One region of the Carboxylicivirga longa genome, then DNA from elsewhere that is predicted to be linked to it. Evidence: riboswitches for the same ligand, from Rfam matches in the RefSeq annotation. Region 1 holds a riboswitch; each other region holds the start of a gene.
The links. A riboswitch is a leader RNA that binds a small molecule or an ion and turns the genes downstream of it on or off. The one in region 1 is predicted to bind cobalamin.
Positions count from the first base shown of each region.

Region 2: linked by a shared signal. The riboswitch ahead of ACRD7A_RS00215 (acyl-CoA carboxylase subunit beta) and the one ahead of ACRD7A_RS13875 (DUF5074 domain-containing protein) in region 1 are both predicted to bind cobalamin.
Region 3: linked by a shared signal. The riboswitch ahead of ACRD7A_RS04945 (ABC transporter substrate-binding protein) and the one ahead of ACRD7A_RS13875 (DUF5074 domain-containing protein) in region 1 are both predicted to bind cobalamin.

Region 1 is NZ_JBNGOZ010000016.1:41,913-49,582, reverse strand. It holds gene ACRD7A_RS13895 (thioredoxin family protein) at 1-311, opposite strand, end outside; gene ACRD7A_RS13890 (TlpA disulfide reductase family protein) at 308-799, opposite strand; gene ACRD7A_RS13885 (lipoprotein N-acyltransferase Lnb domain-containing protein) at 844-2,004, opposite strand; gene ACRD7A_RS13880 (hypothetical protein) at 2,212-4,695, shown strand; cobalamin riboswitch at 4,754-4,967, shown strand; gene ACRD7A_RS13875 (DUF5074 domain-containing protein) at 5,261-7,670, shown strand, end outside.
Region 2 is NZ_JBNGOZ010000001.1:46,904-54,573, reverse strand. It holds gene ACRD7A_RS00225 (B3/B4 domain-containing protein) at 160-819, opposite strand; gene ACRD7A_RS00220 (HAD family hydrolase) at 885-1,553, shown strand; cobalamin riboswitch at 1,664-1,864, shown strand; gene ACRD7A_RS00215 (acyl-CoA carboxylase subunit beta) at 2,087-3,622, shown strand; gene ACRD7A_RS00210 (acetyl-CoA carboxylase biotin carboxylase subunit) at 3,634-5,124, shown strand; gene ACRD7A_RS00205 (biotin/lipoyl-containing protein) at 5,129-5,644, shown strand; gene ACRD7A_RS00200 (leucine-rich repeat domain-containing protein) at 5,717-6,331, shown strand; gene ACRD7A_RS00195 (indolepyruvate oxidoreductase subunit beta) at 6,328-6,921, opposite strand; gene ACRD7A_RS00190 (thiamine pyrophosphate-dependent enzyme) at 6,991-7,670, opposite strand, start outside.
Region 3 is NZ_JBNGOZ010000004.1:137,250-144,919, forward strand. It holds gene ACRD7A_RS04940 (TIM-barrel domain-containing protein) at 1-2,210, shown strand, start outside; cobalamin riboswitch at 2,451-2,652, shown strand; gene ACRD7A_RS04945 (ABC transporter substrate-binding protein) at 2,678-3,823, shown strand; gene ACRD7A_RS04950 (iron chelate uptake ABC transporter family permease subunit) at 3,826-4,872, shown strand; gene ACRD7A_RS04955 (ABC transporter ATP-binding protein) at 4,865-5,878, shown strand; gene ACRD7A_RS04960 (sulfatase family protein) at 6,117-7,502, shown strand.

The DNA.
Region 1 (7,670 bases):
ATGTAGGAAAAACCATCCACCTCGTATTTTACCGAGTCGTTGGGGTTAATACTCACCACCGGAAAACTTTGTGGTGCATACTTTCTATGCAGTTGATTTATACGTTCCTCGTAAAACTTAGCATAGGGGCAGTGGTTACAGGTGAAAATAAGAATCACACCATCCTGCTGCTTGTAATCGCTGAGCGAAACAATTTGATAATCGGTATTCATCAAACTAAAACCGGGCGCTTTGTCACCCACTTTCACCTGCCCCTGCGAAGCGTTAAGGCTGACCATAAGGCCGAATAATAATAAAATAACCTGTTTCATAATGATGATTTTTGGTGATTAATAGTAGCTATTAGACTTTGCAGATGCTGAAGATCCAACTCCCCCTCATAAAATACAGAGACTCCGTTTTTGATTACAAGGGTAGCCGGAATGGCACCTGACCAAGCCTCATCAATACGGTCTATCCATACATTGGGATTACGCTCATCGAGCAACACCACCTCCGCCTCTACTGATCTGGATCTAAGGAAGGGTAATAATTTAGTTTCTTTGTGCGATTTAAAATCGAGGCTTACCAGTAACACTTTCAACGCAACATCTCCAGCATGCAACTCTTCCGATTCAAAAACAGGTAGCTCATCAACGCAGGGACCACACCAGGTAGCCCAAAAATTAATTACATAGGTAGTATCATTATTCACTTGAACACGCGCCAGAAGATCATCGGCCGACACCTCGGCTACCTTCTGCCCCATCATTGGCAGCCATGTACCCAACAGAAATAACATTGCAAGCATCTGTTTCATACTCTCTAAACAGAAAAGCCACAAAATAGTTCTGTTTCAGACCACTAAGCTTTATTATTCAGATAAAACCAAGTTGCATAACGACTCAACAGCAGCAGACACAGCGGGTAAACCATGGCGGGTAAGTACTGCGGTATAGCCCAAAAAAATAATATTGGCAGGGAAGCACACACCAAGAGGAAAATAAGGTAAACACCAAAGATCTTTGAACGATAAAACCAATTGGCCAGAAAAGCTACAAAAACATTAAATGGCATAGCCCATAGCATATTGAAATTCTCGCCAGTAACACTATGACGCGACAAAAACCAAAGAAAGAAGATGAGACAGCCCACCAGACCGCTAAGCAGCAGGAAGAATCGATTAAGCCAAACAAGAGGTCTTTGGCACCGTAGCTCATAATAAGCCAAAATAATTGACCCAATGAATAAGAGCCAGAAGAACAGGGCGGGAGTAAAAAAAACGCCTTCAAGAGGTTTATCAAAAGACAATACCGTATGCGTTTCGCCCAGCAATGGCAGTCCGGAGTCGGCACGCACCGCTCCCCCCAAATGCTTCATCAGATAATCGGGTAAAAACATCTGATCATGCTGATTAGCCGGGTAATCGGTTTTCATTCCCAAAATCAGATCCAGACCATCGGCTATCCATGGTTTATCGCCATCATACTGGTGCAGCATCTCACGAAAAGTGTATTCATCAAAAGCTGCATCATCGTACACCGGAGCAACATCCAGATTGGCAGTAATAATATCACGGATACGGGTGGCGCAGTTATCAAACAAGAAATCGTAGCGATAAAAACGGTTCTCCCCTTGCAGATTGATCATCAGTGCCTCAAACAGATCTTGCTTCTCCTGCGAAGACAGTATGAGCGGCTGCTCATAAACACTGCGCTTCTCGTAGTTATATATCGTTACAAAACGTGCATAGTCTCCCCTACTGAGCATATAGTTGAGATTACCATTGGCAAACTTCAGATAGAAATTGGGTGTATCAAAGTCGAAAGTGCCGTAATTAAACACCCAATCGAAACCTGCTACCGGGTCGTTCACTCTTATAGCACTGTGACCAAACAAGGCATACAACTCCTCACCCGGAGAACAGGTTATCAGTGAGATATGAGCCTGATCTGACAAACGCGCCTGCGCCTTCAGGGACAGCGATAAGAGAAAAGTTAGAACGATAAGGAGAATATAACGCATGAATATTTTTTTGCCGAAGATAAAAAATAAAAGAGTGTACGATATACATAATGCTTAAAAACTGTACCAGCAGCTGCATACATGCAGATCCGCAGCGTTTATTCTTAATGACTCTAATTAAGCTAATTATATACTACAAAAGCGGGAAAATTCGTATATTTAATTAACCGTGACTTTTCAGAAGGGTTAGAAACAAAACGTAGAGGTATGAGTCAGGTTTTAAGTCAACAAGAGAAAATCACTACAGCACACATAATCATAGAGTTGCGCCTTGCAATTCTTTTGATGATGGCACTGTTTTGCATCTCACTAAGCCATGCACAGCTAAGCACACAAGACACGGCCTTTCCGGCACCCCAAAAGTATTGCCTCTCCTGCCACAATGGAATTGAACCGACTCGCCCTTTTGCATCTGACATGATGCAAGAAATACTGCACAAGGGCGCTCAATGGGGCGATCCCAATGGCTGTATCGTTTGCCATGGAGGCACACCATCGGAAACCAATAACAAAAACAGAGCCCATTGGGGTGCATCACCCAACAGTGGACTTACTACATTTACTCCTGTGCCCGCCGCTCTTCCGGTCAATGACAACACCTGCGGCTTATGCCATCCCGATCATTGCTATAACGTTAAACGATCGATGATGAACACCGATGCCGGCAAGATGAAAGCCATCACCTGGAGCTTTGGCCTAAATACAGAGAACAAAAACCATCGCTACGGCGACCACGACATGAATGACCCCGATGGACCAACTCCACGCCTTGGCTCAGCAGCCTATAAAAATTATATGCTGGCACTGGCCAATGCCTATCCGGGTCAGTACCCCAATCAGCTGCAACAAATACCCGAAGTATCCCTCAACACCTTGCACAGCAACCCCGGTCAGGCTGCTTATACTTACCTGCGCAACTGTAATGCCTGTCACCTCAGCAATAAGGGCATGCAGGATCGCGGCCATCACCGGGGCATGGGCTGCGCTGCATGCCACAACCTCTACAGTAACGAGGGCTATTACGAAGGGGGCGATGCCGCTATCGATAAGGCAACACCCGGTCATCTGCTTGTTCATGCCATGCAGGGGACGCGGAAATCTAATATCACCGTCAACGGGCATCAATTTACAGGTATTCAGGTATCTACCTGTGCTGCATGCCACTCCGCCGGGCGCCGTATAGGTCATGCCTATCAGGGACTAATGGCCATGGGGCACAGTGATAACCGGGGGCCCTTTAACCTACAAGGCCAACCGCAAAAAACCAATGCCGGGTATGTATTCAAATATATACGCGAGGATGTTCACCACCGTACTATGCGAGATGGACAAACTTCTACCGGACTGCTTTGTCAGGATTGCCATGTCACAACTTCGATGCACGGCAATGGTAACATCGGTGCTACTTCACTGGCTACTCTTGAAATTGAGTGCAGCGATTGCCACGGCACACCCAACTATTTTCCCTGGGAGCTGCCCCTTGGCTATGGCGACGAGTTACTGGAAAACCCGGTGGGTAATGAAGGTCGCGGACTAACCACCCTGCCCATGGCGGTCACAAAAGAATTCGGAACCCAGCACCCACCACGCGACGGCTATCTTCTCTCTGCCCGTGGAAATGCACTGGGCAATGTGGTAAAAGATAAATACCGCGTTGTGGTTCACTCTGCCACCGGACTCGATCTTGAAGTGCCTTTACTAAAAGCAAAATCACAATCGGGTAAATGGCGCAACCCCAAGCAGGCACAAACAGCCATGGTAAATGTGTCAACACACATCAACCGACTGGAGTGCTATGCCTGCCACTCCACATGGGCTGCTCAATACTACGGTTATAAATATGTAATTGACTACACTCAATCGTCGATCGATTGGCTCTACTCTGCTGAGGACACCGATAAGCATGGAACCAGTGCCGATTACCGACAACGCCATGTCATGCAGCCTGGTGCCCCCACTTATGGCGATTACAGTCATGTACGATGGGCCTCGCCACCCCTGGGCATCAACGGAGAAGGCCGCGTGAGTCCGCTTGTAGGGGTGATACAGACAATCAGCACCATTATAGATACCGATGGACGTATAGTGAGCCCCAACCGTGTAGCGCGCGCAGCAGCAGGCTATAACGCCATGGAGCTTGCTCCTGTACAGCCCCATACCATCTCCACCGAGGCCCGAGCCTGCACCGACTGCCACGGCAACACAACTACCATGGGCTATGGGGTGCATCATGGGCTTTACGATGCAGCTCCCTACAAGGCTCGATATGCCGATGTAATCAACCAAAACGGAGAAATCGTAAGTCGCCACACAGAGGTACAGATACCCGCTTTACCCCATCTGCATGGTGATTTTGCGCAGCTCATCGACAGCAGTGGTAGACAAGTACAAACCGTAGATTCGCACTGGCCCCGTTCAAAACCCCTCACAGCCCGTCAACGCGAAGTACTGGCGCGTGATGGCACCTGCCTGGCCTGCCACCAGGATCTGCCCAAGGGAGCACTGCCCATACGCATGCTGGGGCAGATAGCTCATATGACAGGACTCAGCTTTGCTCCTGAAGAAGCACATAACGAACTATTGCGTGAAAACGACCTGCTTATCTCGTGGGTGAAATTCCTCGGTATCCTAACACCCATCCCACTGCTAGTCGTCGCCTTTGTACTTTTTAAGCTGAAGAAAAAATCATGAGTGCTCTTTTTTATTTCCACATATTTACAAAAAAGAACATCTCTTTATGAATATTTGATACCTTTGCCGTGCAATTGGTTTTCAGAACCGGATGATACCGGGGAGAAATTAAAAGGGAATGCCGTGTAAATCGGCAACAGTTCCCGCTGCTGTAAGTTCCGACCCTTTAGGGTCTGTTACTTTTAATAAAACACCACTGTTGAGCTCCTCTCAACGGGAAGGTATTAAAAGTAGGAATAAGTCAGAAGACCTGCCAAGTGTTACGATTTTACAGCCTGCGGCGAACGGGTATGCGATCATCATTCTTGCAACATCTTCTGTTGGCATCAATGCTGTAAAATCCATTTTATTAATGAATTTAAAATACAGCAGGATGAAACACTTCAGCCCCACATAACACGCACAAGCATAAAAAAAGCAGCAGGGTTCGCCAAAACTTACTGCTGCTTCGAAATACTACATTTTTATTAACATTCAATTGCTTGTGGCTACCTGATTCACACTCGTTCTCGTACAGAAAAACAGTAAGTGCAATAGCCTCTGTCAATTGAACAAATCAAATGCAATGAAGCAAATTTACTTATCTTTTTTGAATTTATTTATTGTCCTCTCATCCATAATGGGACAAAGCGTGTGGTTAAATCCACAAGAAGGCTATCTCTCTAATGATATCATTACAGATAAGGCATTTTCATGCCATGATATCCTGGGGAATAACCTTTATGCTATTGATAGCGATGGCTTGTACTGCTACGACTTAACAACAATGCAGCAGACCCATAATTTTGGTAAAGTGCCGGATTATAATGGCTGGATTAGCTTTGTAACGGCCGATCCGGATGGTACTAAAGTTTGGCTTGGATACACCAAATCAGGTCTAACAGACGACCGCATATACAGCGTTGATATTACCTCAGGCACATGGACACATGTAGCTACCTTTCCGGGTAATTTCGACATGGAAATAGCGAACGGCAACTACTACGTATCGGGCCTCAATACAGAAGGCTGGGATGGAGTAAATGATGTAAACTGCATCTCACTGCTAGATAAATCTGGGAATAATAACCATAAGAAAATCATTGAAGTAGGCGGTAATTCAACCGGCCTTGCCGTGGATGCCAGGGGAACAGTTTATAACGCCCAATACGACCCCACAGGCAATACCCTGATGTACCAATGGCCTGCCGAAATAGTCAACCCTGTTATCGCAGCCACCGATGGCAGTTTTCTCACACTCAATGACGGTACGGTTATTACTTCCATGCCGGGTAATGGTCCTTACGATTGCGAAGTAGATGATGCCGGCCATATGCTTTTCAATTGTAATGATTACTCAAGTGGGAGCTATGTAGCGCTATGGAATGGTACATCCGGAGAAATGCAAAACTACAAGAAAATCGGCGTGTATGGTGGATCTTCATTCGCATGGTTCAGCATGCTAAAAGCTGCCGGGGATATTACAGCCGGTGGCAAAGTGTACATGATTAATTTGGGCGATCCGATAGCCGAAGTAAGACTAAGTAACGGGCCTTCCATTAGCAATCCAATTACTGATAAGTTATTGTCGGTGAACACAGCTGAAACCGTAATTGAGTTAACGAATCACTTTACACCAAAAGATGGAGAGCCTGTTGATTACTCAGTTTCAACAACAAGCAACACTATTTTATCATCGGCTGCCATTGAAGGCACTACCCTCACCATTAATTATCTGAACGATGTTACGGGAACTGCTGAAATAACCGTTTCGGGTACTTCTAAGGGTGATGCTACCAACATTACATTCGCGGTTGAATTGCGCGATATTAATTATTCCAACGGCGCATTTATTGTTAACGAAGATTGGTTCGGGCACTCCAGCGGAACAGTAAACTACCTGACGGATGACGGTAAAATGGTTTATCGGGCCTATCGCCAGGAAAATACGAATAAAACGCTGGGTACTACAACACAATACGGCACAGCTTATGGCGATAATATCTATTTTATGTCCAAACAAGGTCAACGCCTCGTTGTGGCTGATGCAGCAACCTTAAAAGAGCAAGCGACCGTTCCTAACTTCGGAGTCGATCCTGATGGACGAGCCTTTGTGGGTGTTACTCCGGAGAAGGGTTATATAGGCACAAGCAACGGTATTTACTTGTTCGATATTCCCACATTAGGGGTAGGTAATCAAATCGATGCAACAAACGGCGAAGTCGGCAATATGCTGCGTGCCGGCAACTATGTATTTGCGGTTAAAAAAGATGCAGTTTGCGTGATTAACGCCAATACAGATGCTTTAGAACAGACTATTTCAGGCGCATCTTACAGCGGTGTAGTACAGGCCTTTGATGGAATGGTATATATTGGGGCAGGCACAAAGTTGCTAAAAGTGAATCCTTATACCTTAACACAGGAAGAAATAATATTACCTGCCGGCATTGAGGTGCCTTCGTCATTTGGCTTTGCATGGAATGCCAACAGCTTCTGTGCCAGTGCTACCGAAAATGCCTTGTTCTGGGCTAAACCCGGAGGGTGGTCAGGAAGCAACACGATTTACAAATACATCATTGGAGATGAAACTTCATTAAGCGCACCGTTTATTAGCTTAGAAGAAGGGATGGAACTTTATGGAGCGGGACTCCGCGTTCATCAGTCAACAAACCAAATATATGTTACCGGTGTTAAAAGTGGCTGGGGGCAAAACAGCATGACCAATACTTTATATGTATTCGATGGCACCGACGGATCAGAGGTTTCACGCACCGAACTGGAGCCCTACTACTGGTTCCCTGCCATGCCCCTATTCCCCGATGCACATGCGCCGGTGTTTAACCTGACTGATATGGATATAAAAGCTGGCGATGCCCCCACTAAATTACTATTGACCAATCTGGTATCGGACACCGATAACAATGATGCATCTATTCTGGTGAGTGTTATTGGAAATAGTGATAATACGGTAGCTATTGCGACAGTAGAGGGCAATC
Region 2 (7,670 bases), on a different contig from region 1:
AATAGTCTTGATACTCAAATCTTGATACTTTGTACTTTTCTGGCTTGTCCAAATTAGTTGTTAGTTATTAGGGGTTAGCAGCTTGTGGCGCGTGGCGGGAAGCTAGTTAAGATCCATAATCCTACTGCTAGACTCACCTCACTCCCCTCTCATCCCTACCTACTCCACAAAAAATCGTTCGATCTCTTTTCCTTCCGCATATTTTTGAAGCAAATGGAGGGTATCATCCAGAGCATCATTGATGGCGTCTTTTCCGTCAAAGCCAATAACAATCATCAAAAACTTTGAAGTAACATCACTCACCATAGTGCGTGTTGAATCACTGGTAGGATTACCAAATGCACCTAAAGCATCGCGAAAAACCGGTAATCTCTCAATATTCAAATCCCCCCTGCCAATGCCCTCATAGGCTTCATTAGCCTCACCAATACCCATACTCACATCTCCTTCAATGGCATCATAGTTATAGCCACAGATTGAGAAACCGGTTTTCAATGAGGTAATATTTAGTATATCAACCACATTATTAATGCGATACAATCCTTTACCACCAGCTACTCTTCTCAATAGGGATTCGGCAGCCGGACGATAGCGATTGGGATCTTTGCCCAGGGTTCGATAAGCATTTTTATTCGCTTTTACGGGCGATAATTCACGGATTAACGCAGGTGTATATTGGGCAGCCAATACTTCAACCTCCTTATCCATTAATGATTGTAGCTGATCATTAGCGGCAGCCACCTTCACATCAGTAACAAAACCTCCTAATATCAAATCGGGAAGTTTTGCCCTTAACGGCTCTTCAATTTTAATTAGCATGCAATGGAATTAAGCCTGCAAAATAAGTAAAAAAATATATTACTTTGGGGCCAAAAGTAAAGCCAATGCAAGTCCTCGATGATATAAAAGCGGTGTTTTTTGATATGGATGGTGTTTTGTTTGACTCCATGCCTAGTCATGAATACACGTGGATCCATTCACTTAAAAAATACGGCATCAATTTTCCGCCAGAAGAGGCATATATGAATGAAGGACGAACCGGCTATGCAACCATCAGAATCGCTTTTGAAAAGTACCTTCACCGATTACCCACCCGGGATGAAGAGGAAGCTGTTTATACTTTAAAGACGGAACTTATGGCAAAACGCCCTAAAGCTCCGGTGTTACCCATGATGCAAGAACTGATTGAGTTTCTGAGAAAAAATGGGGTTCAGGTCTTTGTGGTAACCGGATCCAGGCAACCCTCGCTCGTTGATAAATTAAATGCCCAATTTAAGGTGGAGGCGAGCAACATTATCAGTGGTGCAGATGTAAAACAGGGCAAACCCCACCCTGAACCTTACCTGATCGCCTGGCAACGCAGTGGACTGAGCAAAGACCAATGCCTTGTAGTGGAAAACGCACCTATGGGCGTTGAATCGGCCAAGGCGGCTGGCTTACGCTGCCTTGCTGTTAACACGGGTAAACTGCCGGATGACGTCTTAATCAGTGCAGGTGCTGATTCTTTATTTGAAAACACAACAGCTCTGTACAAGGCTTTTATATCTCACTAAATCATTTAATCAGTAAAATACGAGGCTAATTGTGAAATCAAAAACAATTGTTGCCTGTGCATAATGAGCACGCAAATAAAGGAATTTTACTACTTTTGCCGCTCGTTCATTCAAATTTTTGTCATTAAGACACCCCGTAACAAGGGTTTAATAGGGAACCATGTGTAAATCATGGGCTGACGCGCAACTGTGATCTCGTGCCGTATAGACGGTATGTACTTTTAGCGGATTAACCACTGACTGCATATGACAGTTGGGAAGGTGTTAAGAGTCGGGAAAGCCAGGAGACCTGTCTTTAATATTTGAATGATATTTGCTTTCGCGACACAAAGCAGGTATCGGATCTTAATTCTATCCCTGCATTTATAGCGTCTGCGACAGCACATTTTTATTTTTCCACGAACTCTGTTTACACAGATTTTCGTGCTGTTTTTTGTTTAATAAACAACTTAAAGCCTTCAATCGTTACTTTGCCAGTTTGGCCTGGTAACAGAAGCATATCAATACATTAACTAACAAATACTGAAATAATCATGGAGGAAAACAGAAAGGCTTACAAAGTTTTTCATGAGCGGAAAGATAAGCTGAATGATCAATACACAGGTGATTATTATAAGAAACAACACGATAAGGGCAAGCTAACAGCCCGCGAGCGTATCGACTTTTTATTCGACGAGGGCAGCTTTCACGAGATAGGCGCCTTGATCAAACCCGATAAAGAAGCCAAAAATTATGGCGATGGTGTAATCTGTGGCTACGGCACCATCAACGGCCGTAAAGTAATGGTGTACGCCCAGGATTTTAATATTATGGGAGGCTCCCTGGGGCTTGTTCATGCGCAAAAAATTCAGAAAGTGCAGGAACTGGCGGCCAATATGGGGCATCCTGTCATCGGACTCATCGATTCGGGTGGTGCACGCATACAGGAAGGGGTAGCCAGTTTGGCCGGTTATGCCGGTATTTTTCGTAATAACGTAAAAGCCTCGGGCATTGTGCCGCAGATATCTGTTATACTCGGCCCTGCTGCCGGCGGTGCTGTCTATTCACCGGCTCTCACCGACTTCCGTTTTATGGTAAAACACACCTCGCACATGTTTGTTACCGGCCCACAGGTGGTAAAAGAAGTATTGAACGAGGACATTACCTTTGAAGACCTGGGCGGTGCCGAAGTACATGGCTCTGCTTCGGGCGTAACCGATTTTGTGTATAACGATGAGGAACATTGCCTGCTGGGCGTGAAGAAGCTCCTGTCGTACCTTCCTTCTAACCACCTGGAGCAGCCTCCCGTATTAAACTGGGATGACATCACGCCGCGCAACAGCGAAAACATCTCCTACATATTGCCCGAGGACTCAGGCAAGCCCTACGATATGATTGATATTATCGAGCGCATTGTGGATGTGGATTCCTTTTTTGAAGTGGCAGAAGGACACGCGCAGAATATCATTACCGGCTTCGCCCGCCTGGATCGAAAAGTTATAGGAATCATCGCCAATCAACCAAAAGTAATGGCGGGTACACTGGATATCAATGCATCGCGCAAAGCCGCCCGTTTTGTGCGTTTTTGCGATGCCTTTAATATTCCGGTGCTGGTACTGGAAGATGTGCCGGGCTTTATGCCGGGTAAAAACCAGGAGCACAATGCCATTATTATGCACGGTGCTAAACTACTGTATGCTTTTGCCGAAGCCACCGTACCCAAAATTACAGTAATCATTAGAAAAGCCTATGGTGGCGCCTACATTGTGATGAACAGTAAAAACATGGGCGGTGATATGAATTATGCCTGGCCATCGGCTGAAATTGCGGTGATGGGACCCGAGGGCGCCATAAAAATACTGAATCGCAAAGAGCTGAGCGAGGCAAACGATCCTGATGAACTTAAGCGTCAGCTGGTGGATGATTATAAAAACAACATTGCCAATCCATTTATCGCGGAAGAAAAAGGCTATGTTGACGAGGTGATAGAACCCGCAAAAACACGTGAGGTATTGATCTCTGCTTTCTCACTACTAGAAAACAAGTTCGAACAGAAATCTCCGCGTAAACACGGAAATATTCCAATGTAAAAAACTGAATAATGATTAAATCGATATTAATAGCCAATCGCGGAGAGATTGCCATCCGCATTGCTCAAACGGCCCGCAAAATGGGTATCCGTTCATATATGTTCCTAACCCATCAGGAGCCCAATGCCCACTATTTATCCTTTGCCGACGAACTGATAGATGTATCGGGCGACACCTTTACCAATATTTTTCTAAGCGTTGAAAAGATTGTAGATGCCGCCGTTGAAAATAAAGTTGATGCCATACATCCGGGCTATGGCTTCCTGTCTGAAAATCCATTCCTGCCCAAAGAATGCGAGACACGAGGCATCATCTTTATTGGGCCATCGCATCAGCACATCGAGAAGATGGGCAATAAAGGTGTGGCACGACAAACCGCCAAATCATGCGGAATACCCGTTCCGGAAGGCAGTAAAGGACTCATCAATACCGAGGAAGAAGCCCTTGAGGTGGTGGCCAATATTGGTTATCCGGTAATGGTGAAGGCCGTGGCCGGTGGCGGCGGTAAAGGCATGCGTGTGGTTGAAAATGAAGAGATGCTGCCCAAGATGCTGCGGGCTGCCATGAACGAAGCGCGCTCAGTATTTGGCAATGGCGCCGTTTTTATTGAGAAATACATTGCCCGTCCACGGCATATCGAGGTGCAGGTACTGGCCGATAAACACGGCAATGTAATTCATCTTTTCGAGCGCGAGTGCAGCATACAGCGAAAGCACCAGAAATTAATGGAAGAAGCTCCCTCGCCTGCACTAACTCCCGAGCTTCGCGACACCATCTGCACCCATGCAGTGAATCTATGCAAACAAACGGGCTACTTTAATGCCGGCACCGTGGAATTTCTCCTGGATGTGGATAACAATGTTTATTTTATGGAGATGAATACGCGCATACAGGTGGAGCATCCGGTTACCGAAGCCATTACAGGCGTTGACATTGTAGAGCAGCAGATCATCATAGCCAGCGGAGAGGCGCTGACCATAAAACAAGATGACATTCAGATAAAAGGAAGCGCCATTGAGTTTAGAATCAATGCCGAAGATGTGCAGGCTGATTTTGCGCCCTGTACGGGCATCATCGAACACATTGAGGTACCTGCCTCCGACCATCTGCGCTTCGACAGCGGCTATGTGGCCGGTAAAGTAGTACCGGCCTGCTACGACTCCATGCTGGCCAAGGCCATTGTGCATGGAAAAAACCGGGCAGAGACGCTGGAACAAGCGGGTGAGATCTTAAGCGATTTGAACATTAAAGGTTTAAAGACAACCCTTCCCTTCTTTCGCAAGGTACTGACCATTCCGGCTTTTATCAAAGGCGATTATTACACTGATTTTATTGAAACACAGATGGATCAGTTGCACTATCAGCATCCCAACGATCAGGAAGCTGCCGCATGTATTGCGCTCACCGCTTACTTGCAGGAAATGAATAAGCTGGAGGAAACACAGTCGGTGGAAGCATCGTCCAACGCCTGGTTTCTAAAACAAAATCTTAAATCACATTAACGCCATGAAAGCTACAAAATATATATTGGTCAACGGCAAAACCACTTCAATTGATGTTGTGGATAATCAGATTGCTAAGATCGACGAAAAAGAGGCCACCCCAAAAATAAGTCGCAACGAAAATAACGAGTTTGAGGTGGAGCTAAACAAACACACTTTTGCGGGTGAGGTGGTGCGTTTAAAGCAAAACCAATGCACGGTATTATTGAACGGTAATACTTACAATTTCACCATTGAGACAGAGAAATCGTTTAAACGACGGAAGAAAATCGCCAAAAAGAATGCCGTCAGCAAGGTGGCGATAACGGCCATGTTACCGGGTATGATCTGTGATGTGATGGTTGAGAATAATCAAACCATTCAGAAAGGAGAAGTACTGCTTACCCTTGAGGCCATGAAGATGCAGAATGAGATTGTGGCGCCCATCAGCGGTGTGATTAGTAAAATTCATATTAAAGCGGGCGACAATGTGCTAAAAGATCAGATGATGATTGAGATCGATCCGAAAATAAAAAAATAATGCACTAAGCATCTTGCGTATCCATGCGTATATCGGAACTCTTTGCTATTTTAGCCTGTAAACAGCGCAATTATGTCGGATATTGTCACCATAGAACGAATTAACCAACAGCTGCACCGTCCCATTAAGCAAGTGCAGAAAATCAGTTGGATAAGCAAAGGCTATGTGTTGAATGACCGGCAGGAGGTGACTCACCTCAGCCTGTTTAAGGCCCGGCTCAAAGGTGTTATACCCGCCGAATTATTTGAGCTGCAGCACCTGCGCTATCTTGATATCAGAGAGAATAATATTCAACAGCTGCCCGATGCCATTAGGCACTTAATGCAGCTTGAATACGCTGACATGCGCAATAACCGGCTCACGGAGTTACCCAAGAATTTTTCGCAATTGAGCCGCCTGGAGAAGCTGTACCTGGGCTTTAATGCCTTTAGCCTGGTGCCTCAGCAGCTGAGCAGACTGGATAAGCTTCGCCTTATTGACCTTAGCGAAAACACCATAGCGGGCAGTTGTCACATTTTGCTACAACTGCCCGCTATCAAAAATATTTACCTCAACAACAATCGTTTAAGATCCTTTCCTTTCGATCAGCTTAGCGCAGGTCAACTGAAGGAACTGAACTTAGGCGATAATCCCCTGACTGAAATGCCGAAAGATGCTGCCTTTAAGGCCGAAAAACTGCTGCTTTAATTTCTACTGGCCAGAATTACTTCGGTAGCAGCGCGCCCCGCACGCAAGGCATTGATATTTGATTCCACCACCGCATCGCTCTTACGTTCAAAAATTTTACGCAAACCCTCTTCCAAGGCCGACATCTCAATGTCGATAAACGGGGAAGCAGCACCCAGCATAACAATATTAGACGAGCGTTTGGTGGCCACTTCAACGGCTATCTTCTCCGCATCAATGGCAATATGATTCGTCTGCTCGGCTATTTTGGCCATCACCTCCTCCATTTCCGGATAATTGGGGATATTAACAAACGGCGTTGTATTCGTCACCAACCAGCCTTTCTTCGACAGGTAAGGCAAGTAACGCAATGATTCCATGGGTTCAACCGATAAGATAATATCGGCCTTGCCCCTGGGTATCAAATCCGAGGCGATGGGCTTGCTGCTTACACGCAGGTGCGACTGCACATCGCCCCCCCGCTGACTCATACCATGTACCTCGGCCTGTTTCAGGTGCAAATTTTTATCCACTGCAGCCATACCTATTGTTGCAGCTATGGACAAGATACCCTGCCCACCTACGCCTGCTAAAACTATATCTGATTTCATAATTACTGATAATTTTAATGAGTGCCTGATACCTAGTGCACGGTGCACTGAGTACTAAGCACTGTTATTTTACAAGCCCAACTCCTTTACTTTTAGCACCAGGCTCTTATTGCGTAATGTTTGAATGCACTGACGACGCGGAATGATCACCGATACGCCCGGATAGTCAAATTCTTCTTTAATGATGGATACCATCTCATCGAGGTTGGCTGCCGTAGGCTTAAATACACGGATATGATCCGGATCCACACCGATACCGGCGATAATTTGCTCCAAATGCCCAAGCGCCTGTGAGTCCTGACCTCCCGTCATACCGGTAGTATAGTTATCGGACACAATTATGGTGATGGGCGTTCCCTCGCTCACCACATCGAGCAAACCCGTCATGCCCGAGTGAGTGAAAGTAGAGTCACCAATCACTGCCACGGCAGGTGTCAGGCCGGCATCGGCGGCTCCTTTAGCCATGGTAATGGATGCACCCATATCTACACACGAGTTAACGGCATTGTAAGGCGGCAAGGCGCCCAGTGTATAGCAGCCAATATCGGCAAACACACGCCCGGGACCATAGTCCTCCAATGCGATATTCAGCGCCTTGTAAGCATCGATATGACCACAGCCCTTGCACATGGCCGGCGGTCGACCCACCACCAAGTCAGGTACCGGAGCGCCTTCCTCAAAGGGGAAGCCCAGCGCATTGGCCACAATATTAGGTGTTAACTCACCATCGCGTGGCAAAGTACCATCCA
Region 3 (7,670 bases), on a different contig from region 1:
TGGGCGAGCCGGCGACTTCCATCAATCGTAATTACCTGAAGCTGAAGGCTGAGTTATTGCCCTATGCCTACAGCGTGGCCTACGAGGCCATCGACGGAATGCCCGCCATGCGTGCCATGTTCCTCGAAGAGACGAATCCTTATACCTTGGGTAAAAATACCGAGTATCAGTTTATGTTTGGGCCTTACTTTTTGGTGGCTCCCATCTATCAGAACACTAATGCCGATGACGAGGGTGATGATATTCGCAATAATATCTATCTGCCGGAAGGTCAGTGGGTCGATTATTTCACCGGTGAAGTATATGAAGGCGATTGCATCCTCAACCATTTTGAGGCACCCATCTGGAAGTTACCGGTGCTGGTGAAGCGCGGTGCTATCATTCCCATGGTAAATCCTAATAACAACCTGAGTGAGATTAACCAAAAGAAGCGTATCTACGAGATTTATCCTTACAGAACTTCTTCTTTTGTGGAGTACGACGATGATGGTACCACCACCGATTATTTGCAAAATCACTTTGTAACGACTCGTATTGAGTGCGTGCAGGAGGATGACAGAGTAAATGTGGTAATAGCACCGACCAAGGGTCATTATCAGGGTTTTGTAAAAGATAAGGCAACCGAATTCCGTATTAATGTAACGGCACAGCCATCTAAGATCGTTGCACGGGTGAAGGGTAAGAAGGTAAAGCTTCAGGCCGTTCAGTCGCTGGCTGATTTTGAGGCCGGCAGCAATGTGTATTATTACAATGCCGCGCCCGATCTGAATCGCTTCCCTACAGCGGGTAGTGCCTTCGAAGCGGTGAAGATGACAAAGAACCCTCAGTTGATGGTGAAGATGGCAGCGTGCGATGTTAGCCAAAACGATATTCGTCTTCAGCTGCGCGGCTTTGCTTATCAGCCTGATAATCATTTATTGCAGCAGGAAGGTGGCTTAATAAGCATGAACAACGCCTGTGTGGCCGATACCAATGCCACGGCATACACCTTAATGCCAAGTTGGGATGAGGTGGTTAACGCCGATTATTATGAGTTGCAGTTTGAGGGCATGACCTATACTAATATTCGGGATACCAAACTTTTGTTCGATAACCTTAAGCCGGAAACTACCTACAGCTTCAAAGGTCGCGCGCTTAATAAGGAAGGACAAAGTGCATGGACCAGTTTTACGGCTACTACCAAGGCCGATCCCTTGCAGTTTGCCATTAAGGGCATTGAAGCCGGGAGTACAGCGCGTATGCAGGGCGGTCATGGATTGCATCGCCTCTTCGATTTCGATGAGAACTCCATGATGCACACGGCTTACGGTGATAATTCTATTCCTTTTGAAATTGTGATGGATCTTAAATCCATCAGTCAGGTGGAGAAAATTGTTTACCTGCCTCGCCTGAGCGGTCGTAATGGTGTGGTTCAGAGTGGCCGTTTTTATTACAGCGATGACAAGACGCATTGGACAGAGGCCGGCACCTTCACCTGGAAAGGAGATAATGAAGTGAAAACCTTCTTGTTGAAAGATCAGCCGGTAACCCGTTACATTAAGATGGAGGTGGACAAGGCCGTGGGTAACTTCGGATCGGGTCGTCAGATCTACGTGTTTAAGGTGCCGGGCAGCGAAAGCTACCTGCCCGGTGATATCAATAACGATGGAGTGATCGATGCCAACGACTTGACTTCCTACATGAACTACACCGGTCTGCGTAAGGGCGATAGTGACTTTGGCTATGTTAGCCGGGGTGATGTTAATAAAAACGGACTGATCGATGCCTATGATATCTCCAATGTAAGCACCCAGCTTGAGGGAGGCGTAAGTAATGCTGAGCACAAGGCGCTGACCGGAAAACTCACCTTGCGTGCTGCTAAAACTTCCTATAAGGCAGGCGAAACAGTGGAGTTGACGGTAAGCGGTCATGGCCTGCAGGGCGTTAATGCATTTAGCTTTGCCCTGCCTTACGACGGAAAGATGCTGGAATACATTAATGTGGAGCCTGTAAATACCAAGGCCATGGAGAACCTGACTTATAATCGTTTGCATACGGGTGGCAATCGTGTTTTATACCCCACTTTTGTAAACCGGGGCGATCAGGCTACTCTTGAGGGAGAGGGCAGCATTCTGATCATTCGCTTTAAAGCCAAAAAAGCCTTTAAATTCAATCTTGAAATGCAAAACGGCTTGTTGGTCGATAAAAAACTGAACACGGCAGTCCTTTAAGCGGAGGCAGTGTACTTTACTATTTCACGAGGGTGCCTTTCAATGCGAAGGCATCCTCGTTTGTTTATGGAACGGTTCTTTATAAGCATCTTACGAAAGAGAATCGATTCCTATAACTTTGAACGCTTCATCAGGTTTACTTTCTTATCTATTTCATTGTTACTGTTTGCACACCATAATGTGCCCCGTAGTAGGGAGGTTGTTGTTAAAGGTGTCTGCCGTTACAAAAGCATCGCATTAGTTTATCAATCCGATATAAAACGCTACTTTTGCAGGGTTGCTTAAAAAGGGAATCAGGTGAAATACCTGAGCTGTTCCCGCAGCCGTAATCCATGCCCGATAAGGGAGCATCAGCTTAATGAAACCACTGTCCGCCTATGGTGGATGGGAAGGAAAGGTGATGAAGGAGAGCCGGAAGACCTGTTTGGGTGACACGAATATTCATAAATCTTTCGGGAGATAAAGAAATGATAAAACTGACGACAACATTATTACTCGTAGGCGCATTGATGAGTGCCTGCACACACGCGCCACGCAAGGGGCAAACAGCATCGCAAGCCGCCCAGGCCGATAGTACCTACTATCCTAAATATGCCAAGGGCTTTCACATTAACTATTTCAAGGGATATCGACAGATTGTTATGAACGATCCCTGGGGCGATACAACCCGGCAGGAGACCCTGGCGCTCGTAGCCGATGCACAGCTTAAACCATCCTTGAGCAAAACCCACACTTACGTGCTGCCTTACCCGGCAACACGCTGGATTGCGCTGTCATCCACCATGGTGAACTATGCTGATAAGCTCAATAAGAAACAAAGTATTTGTGGGGTAGCCGAGCCCCGATACATTGCCGATGAATATATCCAATCCGCCATTAAGGACGGTAGCATCCGTAATGTGGGCATGTCCATGTCGCCCGATGTGGAGGTGATGGTGGATCTGGAGCCGGATTTTTTGATGGTGTCGCCTTTTAAAGACAATCATTTTGCCGCTGTTAAAAGTGCCGGAATTCCCATAATTACCAACGCTGATTACCTGGAGCACACCCCTTTGGGACGTGCCGAATGGCTGGTGCTGATGGGCGAATTGCTGGGGGAAGGAAAGACTGCACGTCAGCTCTTTAATGCAATTGAAAAGGAGTATCAGTCCGTTAAGGACTTGGCACAGAAGGTAAAAAATAAGCCCTCAGTATTTACCGGTCACCTTTATCAGGGAGCCTGGTATTCGCCGGCAGGAGAGAGTTACATGGCTAACTTCTTCAAGGATGCAGGCAGCAACTATATTTACAGTAATACTGTGGGAACAGGATCCTTAACCCTCGATTATGAAACTATTATTACCAGGGCCGAGCATACCGATTATTGGGTGATGATAATGAATTATCCCGATGAGGTGACTTATGAGGAGATAAAAAAGATGGATGAGCGATACATTGATTTCGATGCCTATAAAAAACAACAGATCGTCATTACCAATGCTGCATATTCGGGTTATTTCGAAGAAGGTTTGTTGCAGCCGCATTTCGTATTAAGCGATCTGGTGCATGCGCTTCACCCCGGCTTGTTGAAAAATTATCGTCCCCGCTATTTTCACCATTTGACAGAAGAGTAAATATGGAAGAGCATCGAATAAAGTGGATCATGGGATTTGTGCTCTTAGCCGTACTCCTCATACTTTTGTTTCTGATGAATATTGGATTGGGCTCAGTGTCCATCCCTTACAAAGAAATGATGAGTGTGCTGGGGGGTGGGGAAGCAACACGTACGGCCTATACTTCTATTATACTTAAATCACGCCTGCCACAGGCCATTACCGCGGTATTGGCCGGCGCCGGACTGGCGGTGGGCGGTTTACAGATGCAAACCCTGTTTCGTAACCCGCTGGCTGGTCCCTCTATCCTGGGTATCAGCAGTGGTGCCGGATTGGGTGTGGCCATTGTTGTGCTGTTGGCCGGTAATATGCTGGGGGTTAGCATTAGTGGTTATGGTATTTACGGTCACCTTACCGTGGTAACGGCTGCCTTTGTGGGTGCTTTCTTTATTCTTATGCTCATCGTATTTTTCGCACAGGCCTTGCGCGATAACACCATCCTGCTCATCGTGGGCATCATGGTGGGATATGCCGCCTCGGCACTCATCGGTGTGATGAAGTTCTACAGTCCTAAGGAAGACGTACATGCTTATGTCATCTGGGGGCTGGGCAGTTTCGCCAATGTCAATGGTGAGCACCTGACGATATTAATTCCAGTTGTAGGGTTAGGATTACTGTTTAGCCTCTTGCTTATTAAACCCCTTAATCTGTTGGTGCTGGGTGAGTATTATGCTGAGAATCTGGGACTGAATATCAAGCGAACACGTTTATACATATTGTTTTGTACGGGTATGCTCACCGCGGCCATCACTGCCTTTTGTGGCCCCATTGCTTTCCTGGGTCTGGCTGTGCCACACCTTACCAAAGGCCTTTTTCGCACTAGCGATCAGAAAGTACTGATGCCTGCCGTTATACTGGCAGGTGCGATACTGGCCTTATTTTGTAATGTAATTGCCCGCCTTCCGGGATTTGAAGGGGCTCTGCCTATTAATGTGGTTACCGGACTGATAGGGGCGCCCATTGTTATTTCCGTTATCATTAAACGCAGGAGGATGAGCAGCCATGGATAAAATACTATTGCAATCGGAAGATCTGGCGGTGGGTTACCGACAAGGTGTCAGTAAGGAAACCATACTACACAGCAATATTAATGTGGAGCTGGCGGCGGGGGAGTTTGCTTGTCTGCTGGGACCCAATGGTGCCGGTAAGTCAACCCTGATTAAGACCTTGAGTGGTTTCATTCCAGCCATTATGGGAAGTGTGCGCGTGAATGGCAAAGCCTTGTCGGCTTATAAAAGAAGTGATTTGGCGCAGGTGGTCAGTGTAGTGCTCACCGAAAAGGTCCAGATTACCAATATGACCGTTTTTGACTTGGTAGCGCTGGGACGCAGCCCTTACACCGATTTCTTTGGTACCCTTTCGCATAAGGATAAAATGCTGGTGATGCAAGCCATTGATGATGTGGGGCTTGGCGGATTTGCCAATCGTCAGTTGATGTGTATGAGCGATGGTGAACGACAGAAAGCCATGATTGCCAAAGCATTGGTGCAGGATACGCCCCTGATCATTCTGGATGAACCCACGGCTTTTCTGGATTTGCCCAGTAAGATTGAGATTGTGCAGCTGCTGAAAAAACTGGCGCGCGCCAAGAATAAAGGTATTCTCCTATCTACCCACGACCTGGATCTGGCTTTGCAGCTGGCCGATAAGATATGGCTGTTGGCGCAAGGACGTGCCATCGAAGCCGGTATTCCTGAAGACTTGATTCTGACCAATGGATTTAAGCGTTTCTTCGAGAAGGAGGGCATTATCTTTGATAATGAGAGTGGTGCTTTTAAGGTACATCGCGATAAGGTAAAGACCATCCGTGTAGTAGGAAGAGGGGTAGAGTATAAATGGCTCAGTCATGCCCTAAATCGCAGTGGTTACCATACAACACAAGAGCAAGGGCCTTATCCGCTCATTGAAATTGATAAAGACGGACAGCAGGGGTATGTACTTCACCAACCTGACGGTAGCCGACAGGCTCTTCGAACCATCGAAGATCTGCTAAAGCAGATTAGTGGAGGGTACTAAGCAAACTGATAAGAGATTGTGACTGTTTACAAGCTTTTATGTGTGAGGTGTGAACATAACTGACCTTTTCTGAACTAACATAGAACGTAGCCTGATGATAGACGCTTTAACTTTGTAGTTATCGTCAATCACTAGAAATAGTTTTATGAATTTAAACTCCAGAAATTTAATTTTTGTCTGGCTCGTTCTTTTCGCAGCGAGCCTCATAGGTTGTAATCAACAGAAGCAACCAAATGTTGTGATTATTTTTACAGATGATCAAGGCTACAACGATCTCTCTTGTTACGGCGCTACCGATTTTGAAACGCCCCACTTGGATAAGCTGGCCGAAGATGGTATTCGTTTTACCAATTTTCACGTGAGTACAGCCGTTTGCAGTGCCTCCCGTTCGGCTTTGCTGACTGGTTGTTACAATGAGCGGATCAGTGTACGTGGCGCTTATATGCCTTGGGATACATTGGTGGGGCTTAATCCTCAAGAGGTAACCATTGCCGATATGCTGAAACAGCAGGGCTATGCCACGGGCATGGTAGGTAAGTGGCATTTGGGCCGTAATGAAGCTTTTTTACCGCTTCAGCAAGGGTTTGATGAGTACTATGGCATTCCTTATTCCAATGATATGTGGCCTGTTGATTATGATGGCGTTTCGGTGCACGAAAAGGATTCGGTTTCTAAACCCTGGAAACTGAAATATCCGCCGTTACCCATTCTGGACGGCAATCAAATAGTGGAGGAGATCCACACGCTCGAACAGCAGGCACAAATAACAACACTGTATACTCAAAAGGCAGTCGACTTTATAAAGCGGAATAAAACAAAGCCGTTTTTTCTGTACCTGGCGCATTCAATGCCACATGCACCCTTGGCCGTTTCCGAAAAATTTAAAGGGAAAAGCGAGCAGGGGCTTTATGGCGATGTCATGATGGAAATTGACTGGTCGGTTGGTCAGGTGATGCAAGCCCTCAAAGAGGAAGGAATTGATGAAAATACCTTGGTGGTATTTACCAGCGATAATGGGCCGTGGATGTGTTTTGGCAACCACGCCGGCTCTGCAGCCCCTTTGCGAGAAGGGAAAGGATCCATGTGGGAAGGAGGACATCGGGTGCCATGCATCATGCACTGGCCGCAACAAATACCGGCCAGCCAGGTAAGCCATAAAATGGCAGCCACCATGGATTTATTGCCAACCATAGCGGCGGTTACGGGAGCACAGCTACCTGCTAATAAAATAGATGGGGTGGATATCACTGCCTTGCTGAGAGGGGAGCAGGTTACGCCACGCGACGAATTTTGGTGCTATTATGGCGGAGAGTTGCATGCCGTAAAAAAGGGTGACTGGAAATTGTATTTTCCGCATGAATACCGCTCGTATCGTCAGCACCCTCCAGGGAAAGATGGCTATCCGGGGTGGACCAAGCAGATGCCATGCGGGCTGGAGCTTTACAATCTAAAATCGGATATTGAAGAGGCACATAATGTTATTGATCAGCATCCGGATGTGGTGGCCCAACTGCAAACCATTGCCGAGCAAGCAAGATATGAACTGGGCGACCGTCTCCAGAATATGGAAGGGCATGAAGTTCGTCCACTTGGACGCATTGATGCGGACGCGCTAAATGACTAATCACCTACTAAGAGATCCTTTTTGCACCCACCAGCTTCCCCCTGATGAAGTGCGAAAGGGGAAGGGGGTTTTACTTTGATGCGTTGTTGCTTATCGAAGTGCATTTATCTGAGTTCAACCAAAAGATTACAGTTAATAAAATAACAAGCATGAAACGACCATGTAAAT